DNA from 2 places in the Tatumella sp. UCD-D_suzukii genome. Region 1 is predicted to be linked to the other one. Evidence: predicted binding sites of a transcription regulator. Region 1 holds the regulator's gene; the other holds the start of a gene.
What was found. The regulator Fur, encoded in region 1, represses iron uptake genes when iron is present. The targets are predictions, from matches to a motif close to ATAATAATGAGAACNACTATCAA.
Positions count from the first base shown of each region.

Region 1 (5,598 bases):
ATACCCGAGGTTGCTGGCCGTTGCAGAAAGAGCCTGGCACAAAGCTGACTGGGAACTGCCGTATCAGCCAGGGAAGACCTTTGAAAAAGGTAAAACCAGGCATGTTAATCAGCAACAACTGCAGGCAGACTGGAACCGCTTTGCGACACTTCTGGGGAGGTCTGTTTTACCGACGCTGGATACTGCAGGTATCAGCTACCGGATCCCGGTACCAGGGGCGCGTATCCGTAACGGGGTGCTGGAAGCAAATACCTCTCTGCCGGGCGTCAGAATTGAATATTCCACCGATGAGGGGCAACACTGGATGGATTATCAGGAGCAGCAACCGCCGGCAGTCACCGGTAAAATTCTGGTGAGGTCCCGCAGCTCTGACGGACTCCGTAGCGGAAGAGTGGTCAGTCTTCAGGCTGACTGATGACGGGCTGTCGCCACGTCCGCCTTTCAACGGAAGTGGCGACAGGAACCGGATTATTTCTTCAGTTTACTGAGGGGACTCATCGATACAGGATCCTGCAGTGAAACAGGATCCTGTTCCGGTAGCGGGGCTTCACCCGGAGTGTAAGGGCGCAGCCTGCGGATCCGCGGACGAAGGATCACACCCGGCATGGCGCGTAACTTACGGCGTAACTGATTTTTAGCCGGACGTTCGTGATAAAGCTTCAGAACAATGACCGAGAATGCCAGTAATGCGGTTAAGCCGTTGGCTGTCATCACGGGGACATCGCTGACGCGGAAGCCGTACCAGGTCCAGCAGGAAACGCCGAAAAACAGTGCAGACCACATCCCCAGCGATAGAGCTTTGGTATCCCGGTTACGGATAATATGCAGTACCTGCAGAAAAAACGAACCGGTGGTTACCCAGGCCGCGACGGTTCCCAGAGCGACAGGCCAGGGAGAAAGGAAATAGGTCGCCAGTAACGCCAGCATCGCGGTAACCACTACAATATAAACACTTTTCATGGCTTATCATCCCCCATTATCTTCAACTGTTGCTGCATATCGTCGATCGTACGGGTCAGGTCTGCGATGAATTTCGGCTCTCCGGCCAGAGACCCTAACAGCTTTTTCTGGCCCGCAAAGGCCGTAACCGGATCAACACTGGCAAAAATTGCTTTGAAATCGACACTACTACACGCTCTGTCCTGATAGTCAAAAGGCAGGGAGTGGTTCGCGACCTTCTGCATAAACAGGAAATATAACGCGACCAGACGTAGCGTTGCCTGCGGTGTTTTCCCCTGCTGATAGCGGGCTTTCAGGGTCGGAACAATAAACTCATGCAGTTTGGCAATACTGTCAGAAGATACCCTCTGACAGGTATCACGTACCCGTTCGTTACCGAAACGTTGCAGCACAGTCTGACAATAGCGGGTTAAATCAATCGGTGAGTCGCCCAGTGCCGGGATGACATCCTGACTGACATACTCAGTGATCCACTGACGAACTTCGGGTAACAGGCTCTGGTCAATATAGTCCTTACCGAGCAATCCTCCGGCCCAGGCAATACCGCTATGGCTTGCGTTCAGTACGCGGATTTTAGCTTCTTCGTAAGGGATAACATCATCTGCAAATTCCACACCTGCCTTTTCCAGCGCCGGACGTCCGGCAATGAAATCATCGCGCATCACCCATTGTGTGAATGACTCACAGCTGACAGGGGCATTGTCATCGTTGATCCCCTGTGCGCGCAGGCGTTGCAACAGTCCGTCATCTGAGGCGGGTGTGATACGGTCGACCATACCGTCCGGGGTACTGATATTCTGTTCAAGCCACCGGGCTAATGCGTCATCCTGACGGGCAGCAACAAATTCTGTTAACCCGCGACGGAAACTTTCTCCGTTACTGCGCAGGTTATCGCAACTGAGCAGCGTAACCGGACCTGCGTTATTCTCCCGCCGGGCAGTCAGGATCTTATAGAGAGCACCATACAGGGTAACCGTGTCTGCGGTACCGGCAAGATCACTTTGTATAGGTGCTGCATTCAGATCCAGATGGCCGTCATCAGTCAGAAAATAGCCACCTTCGGTGACGGTAAAAGAGATTATTCTGGTTTCAGGGCGGGAACCTTCACTGACGACTGCCTGTATTTGCGGGTCCCAGAGGATGACATTACGAATTGCTGAGAGCGTGTGGTAGGCAATATTGCCTTCAGGAGAGATAACTTCGAGTGTGTAACGCCCTTGCTGTCGGGCCAGATGTTTGAGTGTCTGCTGTGTGCTGCTGTTACGAATATTTGCCAGTGAAATAGACCAGAGGGTATCACCGCTTTCATGTAACTCATTCAGATACCAGCACTGATGAGCCCGATGAAAAGCACCTGCACCCAGATGCAGCCAGACCGATTGTTCAGTTCTTTTTGTAGTCAAATGCATTCCTTAATCTGTAACAGATAGTCATAATGTTACTGGTAACCTTAACATGAATATTCGGCAGATTAAAATTACAACAGCAGGGGAAATGACGTTAAGGGCAGGGAATGAGACAGCGGGGTGGTGTTTTTATATTTAAAATCAATTAATTACAATTATAAGAAATTGCTATCGTTATCTGATGACAATAAAAAACCGCGACAATGCCGCGGTTTTGAGCGGATGACCGGGAAGTCACCGGCGAAAGACACTCGCTTTTCCAGCCGGTTACAGGCTGCTATCAACATGACGAAAATGCTTATTTATCGTTATGTAAGGTGTCGTCTTCGCGGCAATCACCCGTAGTACAGTGACCATACAGGTAGAGACTGTGGTTGGTCAGCTTAATGCCAAAACGTTTAGCAATTTCACGCTGACGCTGTTCAATTGACTCATCGCTGAACTCAATAACCTTGCCACAATCCAGGCAAATCAGATGGTCATGGTGCTGCTGTTGGGTCAATTCAAAGACTGATTTACCGCCTTCGAAGTTATGACGCGTTACGATACCCGCATCATCAAACTGGTTCAGTACGCGATACACCGTGGCCAGACCAATTTCTTCGCCCATATCAATCAGGCGTTTGTACAAATCTTCCGCACTAACGTGATGGCATTCAGGTTCCTGAAGAACTTCCAGAATTTTCAGTCTCGGAAGCGTGACCTTCAGACCGGCCTTTTTCAGTGCGGAGTTATTGTCAGTCATGCAGTTATTGTCCTGTTACTTTTGAAAATGACTTTGGCAAAGCGCCATGAAGTTCGGTAATGACCTTATTTTTTTTGATTCATTATAGAACCGAAGTATCGAAATTGAAACTACAGGCCCGGGCCGGTTTTCCCTGAGGAAAGGTCGCGGAACACCGTGAAATGCAGGCCTGTCAGGGATAGTGACAATCTGATACAAAAAAGATATTCCCGGAAATCGCACGAAAGGAAAAATACAAGCGTCGACATCGGGAAATAGCTCAGAGCCCGCTGGTCATTTTAGCCGGCTCTGCAGATGCTGAAGTGAACACTACCACAACTGATACAAAAAACCCTACTAAGCGTTGAGGATTTCTTTCAGTTGCAGTTCATCGGAAATTTGCGCGACCCATTGGCTGACACGTTCGTTGGTCAGTTCAGGCTGGCGGTCTTCATCAATGGCCAGGCCCAGGAAGTGTTTATCATCGGCCAGCCCTTTGGAGGCTTCAAAATGATAACCCTCTGTCGGCCAGTGACCAACGATGACTGCACCTTTTGGCTCGATGATGTCCCGCAGTGTGCCTAATGCATCACAGAAGTATTCCGCATAGTCTTCCTGATCACCGCAGCCGAACAGGGCAACCAGTTTGCCGTTAAAGTCAATGTCTTCCAGAGTCGGGAAAAAATCGTCCCAGTCACACTGCGCTTCACCGTAGTACCAGGTCGGGATCCCCAGCAATAGAATATCGAAAGCGTCCAAATCTTCTTTGGTACTTTTAGCGATGTCGTGCACTTCAGCAACGTCTTTACCCAAGTGTTTTTGGATCATTTTTGCGATGTTTTCAGTGTTACCGGTATCGCTGCCAAAAAAGATGCCTACGATTGCCATGTGGGGTTAACCTCTTGAATCTTAAAATCAGATGAATGTAATTTCCGTACAGATGCGCGAATAATAGCAGACCTGAGATGTGGGCGGTACTTGTAAACGAGTCAGATTTATCCCTGAGTGCGCAACACAGATTTAACGCTTTTTCAGCTGCGCCAGGATGATTTGTTCGATGAGTTCGCTGCGACTCAACTGTTGTTCTGCCGCCAGTGAGTTCAGTGCATCGACCACATCACTGTTCATTTTAAGCTCTACCCGCTGTAATCCGCGCACTCTGTCCCGTTTTAGCTGGTTGCGTTTATTTATGCGTAACTGTTCGTCACGGGAAAGCAGACTGGTTTTAGGACGACCGGGTCTGCGTTCATTCGCGAATAAATCGAGCGTAGTACGATCCGTATTTTCTTTTGCCATGATTTTTGAAACTGAACACCTGCGATGTATCAGATACACGCAGCATAGTGATGAATGAATACGGTTATCATGCTAAAAGCACACGATAAAATTTTAGCGCGCAATCATACTCCAGTGAGATGACAGACGCCAATGTTAAAACGCGGCCAGCCCCTGATTTCAGGTGACGGACATAAAACGTCGCACAGCACTGATGACGGCATCAGGCTTTTCTGCATGCACCCAGTGACCCGCACCGGCAATAATATGGGCTTTTGCTGCCGGGAATTGAGCCAGAAGGGGCTCCCGATAGTGATTATCCAGATAAGAGGATAAGGCACCCCGAATAAAGAGGGCAGGGCCAGGCCAGGCAGGACACTCTTCCCAGCCGGAAATGGTCGTGTAATTATCCCAAAGTGCAGGAACATTGAATAACCACTCTCCCTGACGGAATGACTTCAGCAGGAAATTAATGACCATGTCATCCTGCAGCAAAGGACGCATTAGTTGCGCTGCAGCTTCCCGTTGGGTGATACCCGCTTCGCTGACGGCCTGCAGTGCTGCAAAAATAGCATCATGCCGACGGGTCTGATAATTGACGGGGGCGATATCAATAATTACCAGTCGCTTGACCCGTTCCGGTGCCAGGGCTGTCATCGCCATGGCTATTTTCCCGCCCATGGAATGGCCTATCACATTCACCTGATCCAGGTGATGGTTATCCAGCGTCTGCAGCATATCCTGCGCCATGACCGCATAGTCCATCCCGGCGGCTCGCGGAGAACGGCCATGGTTACGGACGTCCACCTGTAATACTGTCCTGTGCGGATGCAGGCTGCGGGCCAGCACACCAAGGTTATCCATACTGCCAAAAAGGCCATGGATCAGCAGAACAGGGGATGATTCTTCATCAATTTGTGCAGATTGCAGACGACTGTTTAAAATCATGGCAAAGTTCTTACGGTTGGACCCCGGGCTTGGGGTATCATGGTTTACTATTCAGGAAATCCGGCAGGTGATTTTAAGGCATATTCTGACTTTTACGTGAACGGTAATTCAGTTCTACCTGCTTGTCTCTGTTTAAATTTACAATCAACTGGTAATTTACCGGGGCAGAATATCAGATTATTTCCGGTATACTGCCATTATTCGGAATTTTACATTAGCCATAACAGTACGGAAAAAGATGAAAACGATTGAAGTAGACGATGAGCTTTATCGCTATATTGCCAG
Region 1 covers NZ_JFJX01000029.1:2,510-8,107, reverse strand. The annotation lists partial or broken gene CG67_RS06400 (family 20 glycosylhydrolase) at 1-415, shown strand, start outside; gene CG67_RS06395 (SemiSWEET family sugar transporter) at 469-960, opposite strand; gene dalD (D-arabinitol 4-dehydrogenase) at 957-2,363, opposite strand; gene fur (ferric iron uptake transcriptional regulator) at 2,665-3,111, opposite strand; gene fldA (flavodoxin FldA) at 3,448-3,978, opposite strand; gene ybfE (LexA regulated protein) at 4,111-4,386, opposite strand; gene ybfF (esterase) at 4,546-5,313, opposite strand; gene seqA (replication initiation negative regulator SeqA) at 5,552-5,598, shown strand, end outside.

Region 2 (5,598 bases), on a different contig from region 1:
ATTGCTTCGATTTTCTGATCCGGAGTTAGCATATCGTTTTCCTGAACGCGGAGAGTAAGTGATACCAGGGGGTACCGCTGAGCGTTTCATCATAAAATCTTTTCCGGATTTACTCTCATACTGAAAACTGATATCCGTAATGATACCCCGCGGATTAACGGGCCGTCGCGGGGCCGTGACAGCAGTAACATTCCCCCGGGCTGCCGTGACCGGCGAACCTGTGACAAATCGCGGACGGCAGGAGACAGGGTTAACACTGCAGTGCCTGAAACCGGAAGGATCCCGGGTAAGGCTCAGACGTTCACTGCCAGTGCTGGCATACGAATTGCTTTACTTTCTATGAACCGCAGAACCCCGGTACGGAAGGGGATCCCATCGAACAAAGGGCCGCGGACCGTGAACTCCGGATACCGGAGACACGCGATGACTCTTAGTACCGAACCGGTACTGCTTTTACAGGTAAATTCTATGACGTATGACGTATTTGTTTTAGGTGCAGGGATGGTGGGTACCGGCTGCGCGCACTATTTACAGGAAAGCGGAAAAACCGTCGCCCTGGTCGATAAAGGTGCACCCGGCATGCAGACCTCTCATGGTAATGCAGGCATCATTCAGCGGGAGGCTATTCAGCCGTATGCGTTTCCCCGCCAGTTATCGGTGATCCTTACTGCGGCGGCTAACCGGCGAACGGATATACGTTACCAGCTGCCCGCGGTACCTTCGTTTATCAGGCCGCTCCGCCAGTATTACCACTATTCGGCTCCTGCCAGGTATGCCGGCATCGCACGCGAGTATGCCTCACTGATCTCCCTCTCCCTCGAAACGCATAATGAGTTAATTCATAAAGCGGGTGCAGAGGCACTGACGGGAACTCACCAGTGGCTTGCACTGTCACGTACCGACCGGCACCTGGAAGAAAGTTACCTGTCTGCAGATTTGCTGGCAGAGCAGGGGGTCAGCCACACAAAATTATCGGCAGAGGATTTGAAACTCAGAGAACCGGATATCAGTCCTCTGTTTCCCGGGGCTGTTATGTGGACGTCTCCCAGGACGATTCGTGATCCGTCAGCATTAGTGCAGTCGTATGTGGATCTTTTTCTGAGTGGCGGCGGAACCTTTATTTCCGCAGATGCGCAAACCCTGAGCCGGACCCGTGACGGTTTGTGGGAGATCAGAAATGACCAGGGGGATGTCAGCCAGGCACGCCAGGTGGTGGTGGCTCTGGGGCCATGGAGTACATTACTGACCGCTAAGTTCGGATATCAGCCCCCGTTATTTTCTAAGCGCGGTTATCACCGGCATTATAAAACACAATCCGGTAAGCAACTGAATAACTGGGTACTGGATGCGGAAAAAGGATTTCTGCTGGCGCCGATGAACCGCGGTATCCGGCTGACGACCGGTGCTGAACTTGCAAGGCTTGATGATCCGCAAACGCCCCGTCAGCTGGAACAACTGGAGCCTGTTGCCCGGCAGGACTTTCCGCTGGGAGAACGGGCGGATGATGAGACATGGTCAGGCAGCCGGCCATGTTTCCCGGATATGAAGCCGGTTATCGGTGAAGTGCCTGGTGTCAGTCATATGTGGTGTGCTTTCGGTCACGGGCATCAGGGGTTCACCCTGGGACCTGCCACCGGCATGCTGCTGGCGCAGATGATGACCGGTCAGAAAACCGCTATCGAAATGCAGCCTTTCCGTCCGGGAAGGTGGACGTAGCAGCTTTCTGCGGTATGCAGATGGCCGGCCTCCGGAAATTGCACGGAGAAGGACCCATAAAAAGAACGGCGGGGAGTGGCCCGCCGTCAGTCAGTCAGACACCTTTGTTGTGCACTTCACTGTCCATTCTTGCCAGGTCTTTATCCAGCAGGAAGGCACCATTTGAGCTGTTTTCCAGCATGCCCAGTTTATCCAGTACGGTTTTGAAGATTTTTTCTTCTTCGTGCTGCTCAGCCACATACCACTGCAGGAAGTTGAACGTAGAATAGTCGTGAGTCGTCATCGCCGCGTGAGCCAGCTCATTAATTTTGCCGGTAATCAGTTGCTCATGTTCGTAAGTCTGTGCAAAAACGTCAGAGAGTGATTCAAAAGTGACCGGGGGTGCTTCGATGCTGCCAAGTACCGGCAGAGCACCGGTATCGCTCAGGTAATCGAACAGACGCTGCATATGTTCCATTTCTTCACGGGAATGCTTTTTCAGGAACGATGCTGCACCTTCAAAGCCTTTATCCGCACACCAGGCGCTCATCTGGAGGTACAGGTTGGCTGAATAAAACTCAAGGTTCAGCTGGTCGTTCAGGCGGGAGATCATATCGGCACTTAACATAGGGATAACCTTTTAAACAGAGGTAATACGTTGTGTATTTATGGTGTGCAATTATGCATCAATATGGGCTGCTTGTGAAGTGAGCGTTTGTGTTTTTATCTTTATTTATCATGCTCTTAGTAATGTGAATTATTCAGTTAATGTAATGCAAGTCTTTCTCATTTTCATCTTTGTCCGGCAGGCATTTTGTTAAGAAAAAAGTGTTTTTTGCTATCAGGCAGCGCTGAGTATGAAATATCGCGGGGCACGCATTTAAGAAAGCTGTCGGCTGAATACCGAAATGTCCTGAAATAAGGTAGAATATGCATCCGGAGAATGCCGTCATGTGCACTCCGCAGATAATTACGTGATGTTGACTGATGCAGGTGGGGTTCAGGCCAGGCAGTAACATCCGTTGGAGCCGCCGGAGAAACATTTTCCCGGTACGATGATTTTTACGGAAATACACCCCTGTATTGTTTTTCCGCCAACAATGAAGAACCTGTTGATGTCTACAGCACTTTTTTTAGACGAAGTGGCTCGTCGCCGTACCTTTGCGATTATTTCGCATCCGGATGCCGGTAAAACCACCATCACCGAAAAAGTCCTATTATTCGGACAGGCTATCCAGACTGCGGGTTCAGTTAAAGGCCGTGGGTCCAGCCAGCACGCAAAATCTGACTGGATGGATATGGAAAAGCAACGCGGGATCTCCATTACCACCTCGGTAATGCAGTTTCCGTACCGCGATAAGCTGGTGAACCTGCTGGATACGCCGGGGCACGAAGACTTCTCGGAAGATACTTATCGTACTCTGACCGCGGTGGACTGTTGTCTGATGGTGATCGACGCGGCGAAAGGTGTCGAAGACCGTACCCGTAAGCTGATGGAAGTAACACGCTTGCGTGATACTCCTATCCTGACGTTTATGAATAAACTCGACCGTGATATCCGTGATCCGATGGAAGTCATGGACGAAGTCGAAAGTGAACTGAAAATTGCCTGTGCGCCGATCACCTGGCCAATTGGCTGCGGTAAGTTATTCAAAGGGGTGTACCACCTGTATAAAGATGAAACTTATCTTTATCAGACCGGACAAGGCCATACGATCCAGGAAGTCCGTACGATTAAAGGGCTGGATAACCCGCAACTCGATGTGGAAATCGGGGAAGAACTGGCCTCTCAGCTGCGTGATGAGCTGGAGTTGGTACAGGGGGCCTCTCATGAATTTGATCAGGAAGCTTTCCTGCAGGGACAACTGACGCCGGTCTTTTTCGGTACCGCACTGGGTAACTTCGGTGTGGATCATATGCTGGATGGTCTGGTCAGTTGGGCGCCAGCTCCTATGCCACGTCAGACAGACAGTCGTGAGGTGGTTTCCGGAGAAGAGAAATTCAGCGGGTTTGTTTTTAAAATTCAGGCCAATATGGACCCGAAACACCGCGACCGTGTGGCCTTTATGCGCGTTGTGTCCGGTAAATATGAAAAAGGCATGAAGATGTATCAGGTGCGTACCGGCAAAGATGTCGTTATCTCTGATGCGCTGACCTTTATGGCCGGTGACCGTGCACACGTCGAAGAGGCTTATCCGGGCGATATTATCGGCCTGCATAACCATGGCACCATTCAGATCGGTGATTCGTTCACCCAGGGCGAAAAAATGAAGTTTACCGGTATTCCGAACTTCGCCCCGGAACTGTTCCGTCGTATCCGGCTGCGTGACCCTCTGAAACAGAAACAGTTGCTGAAAGGGCTGGTACAGCTTTCAGAAGAAGGTGCCGTCCAGGTGTTCCGCCCGGTCTCAAACAATGATCTGATCGTGGGTGCCGTCGGTGTGCTGCAGTTTGATGTGGTGGTTGCCCGACTAAAAAGCGAATATAACGTTGAAGCTATCTACGAATCGGTAAACGTTTCAACGGCGCGCTGGGTTGAATGCAGCGATGTGAAGAAGTTTGATGAATTCCAGCGTAAGAACGAAGTTAACCTGGCGCTGGATGGCGGGGATAATCTGACCTATATCGCACCGACGATGGTTAACCTGAACATTACTCAGGAACGTTATCCGGATGTTGTCTTCCGGAAGACACGCGAACACTAACCGGTTGTTGTTTCCATGAAACCGGCCTCTGGCCGGTTTTTTTAAGATATTCCCGCGTTCTGATTCAGGATTTTCCTGCTTCTGCCAGCCTGTATATATTGCTTATTATCACTTTCTTTTGGCAGTGAGGGCTTCCCGTCTTTGCTTTGCAGCAGTCTGTTTCCGGACTCAGCAGATTCCTAAAAATCTGCACAACAATAAAACTCAACTATTATTAAAGAGATGTGACCGATGCCCGTACCGGGAATGACCGGATACGACATTCAGCGACAGGCAGACGTCACTATCATGCAGGATATTATTAATGAAAAAAATCAACCAGCTGAAAAAGCTGTTACTTATTTCCGCACTTTGCAGTCTGCATGTCTACGCCGGCGGGCCGTCGACAGAGAACTCCCCGACACAGGGGAAATCGGTGATGCGAAGTGTAGACAACTTTATGGATGACAGTGCCATCACCGCGAAAGTAAAAACTGCGCTGGTCGATGATAAAGAGATTAATAGTACCGATCTTTCACTGTCGACAACCCGGGGTGTGGTCACCGTGGATGGCTTTGTGACATCGCACCAGCAGATTGAACGGGTGGATCACCTGGTCAGAAGCATCAGCGGGGTGAAGCAGGTGATTAACCATCTGCATTTAAAATCAGCAGAACAGACAAACCTGAAGAGTTATGCCAGTGATACCGCGACAACCAGTGAGATTGTGGCCCGCCTGATGGCGGATAAGCAAGTCTCATCGAGGCATATCTCTGTGACGACCACCCGCGGTATGGTCCTGCTGACCGGTAATGTCAGTAGTCGTGAGCAAAAAAACAGGGCCGCTGAGGTCGTACGGAAGGTTTCCGGGGTCAAAGCGGTCAGAAACGAATTATCTGTCAGCAAATGACCTGAGCTATCGACGCAGGCTGCAGGGAAATTGAAGATAAATACGCGTTCTGAGTGGTTGTCAGAACAAATTATAAGATGAGTCTGTTAATGAAGGTAAGGAGATTACTATGTTTCGTTGGGGAATTATCTTTCTGGTGATTGCATTAATTGCAGCGGCGCTGGGCTTTGGCGGACTGGCAGGCACTGCTGCCTGGGCTGCTAAAATTGTATTTATTGTCGGTATCATCCTGTTCCTTATCAGCCTGTTTACCGGCCGGAGAAAGTTATAACGTTGTCCTGAAGTCTCTCACTCTACTGCCGGAAGGGA
Region 2 covers NZ_JFJX01000054.1:44,081-49,678, forward strand. The annotation lists gene CG67_RS12165 (RidA family protein) at 1-32, opposite strand, end outside; gene CG67_RS12170 (FAD-binding oxidoreductase) at 469-1,716, shown strand; gene ftnA (non-heme ferritin) at 1,811-2,323, opposite strand; gene prfC (peptide chain release factor 3) at 2,811-4,400, shown strand; gene osmY (molecular chaperone OsmY) at 4,705-5,289, shown strand; gene CG67_RS17585 (DUF1328 domain-containing protein) at 5,399-5,560, shown strand.
Region 2: the regulator Fur is predicted to act here: its motif matches at 2,469-2,491, upstream of ftnA (non-heme ferritin).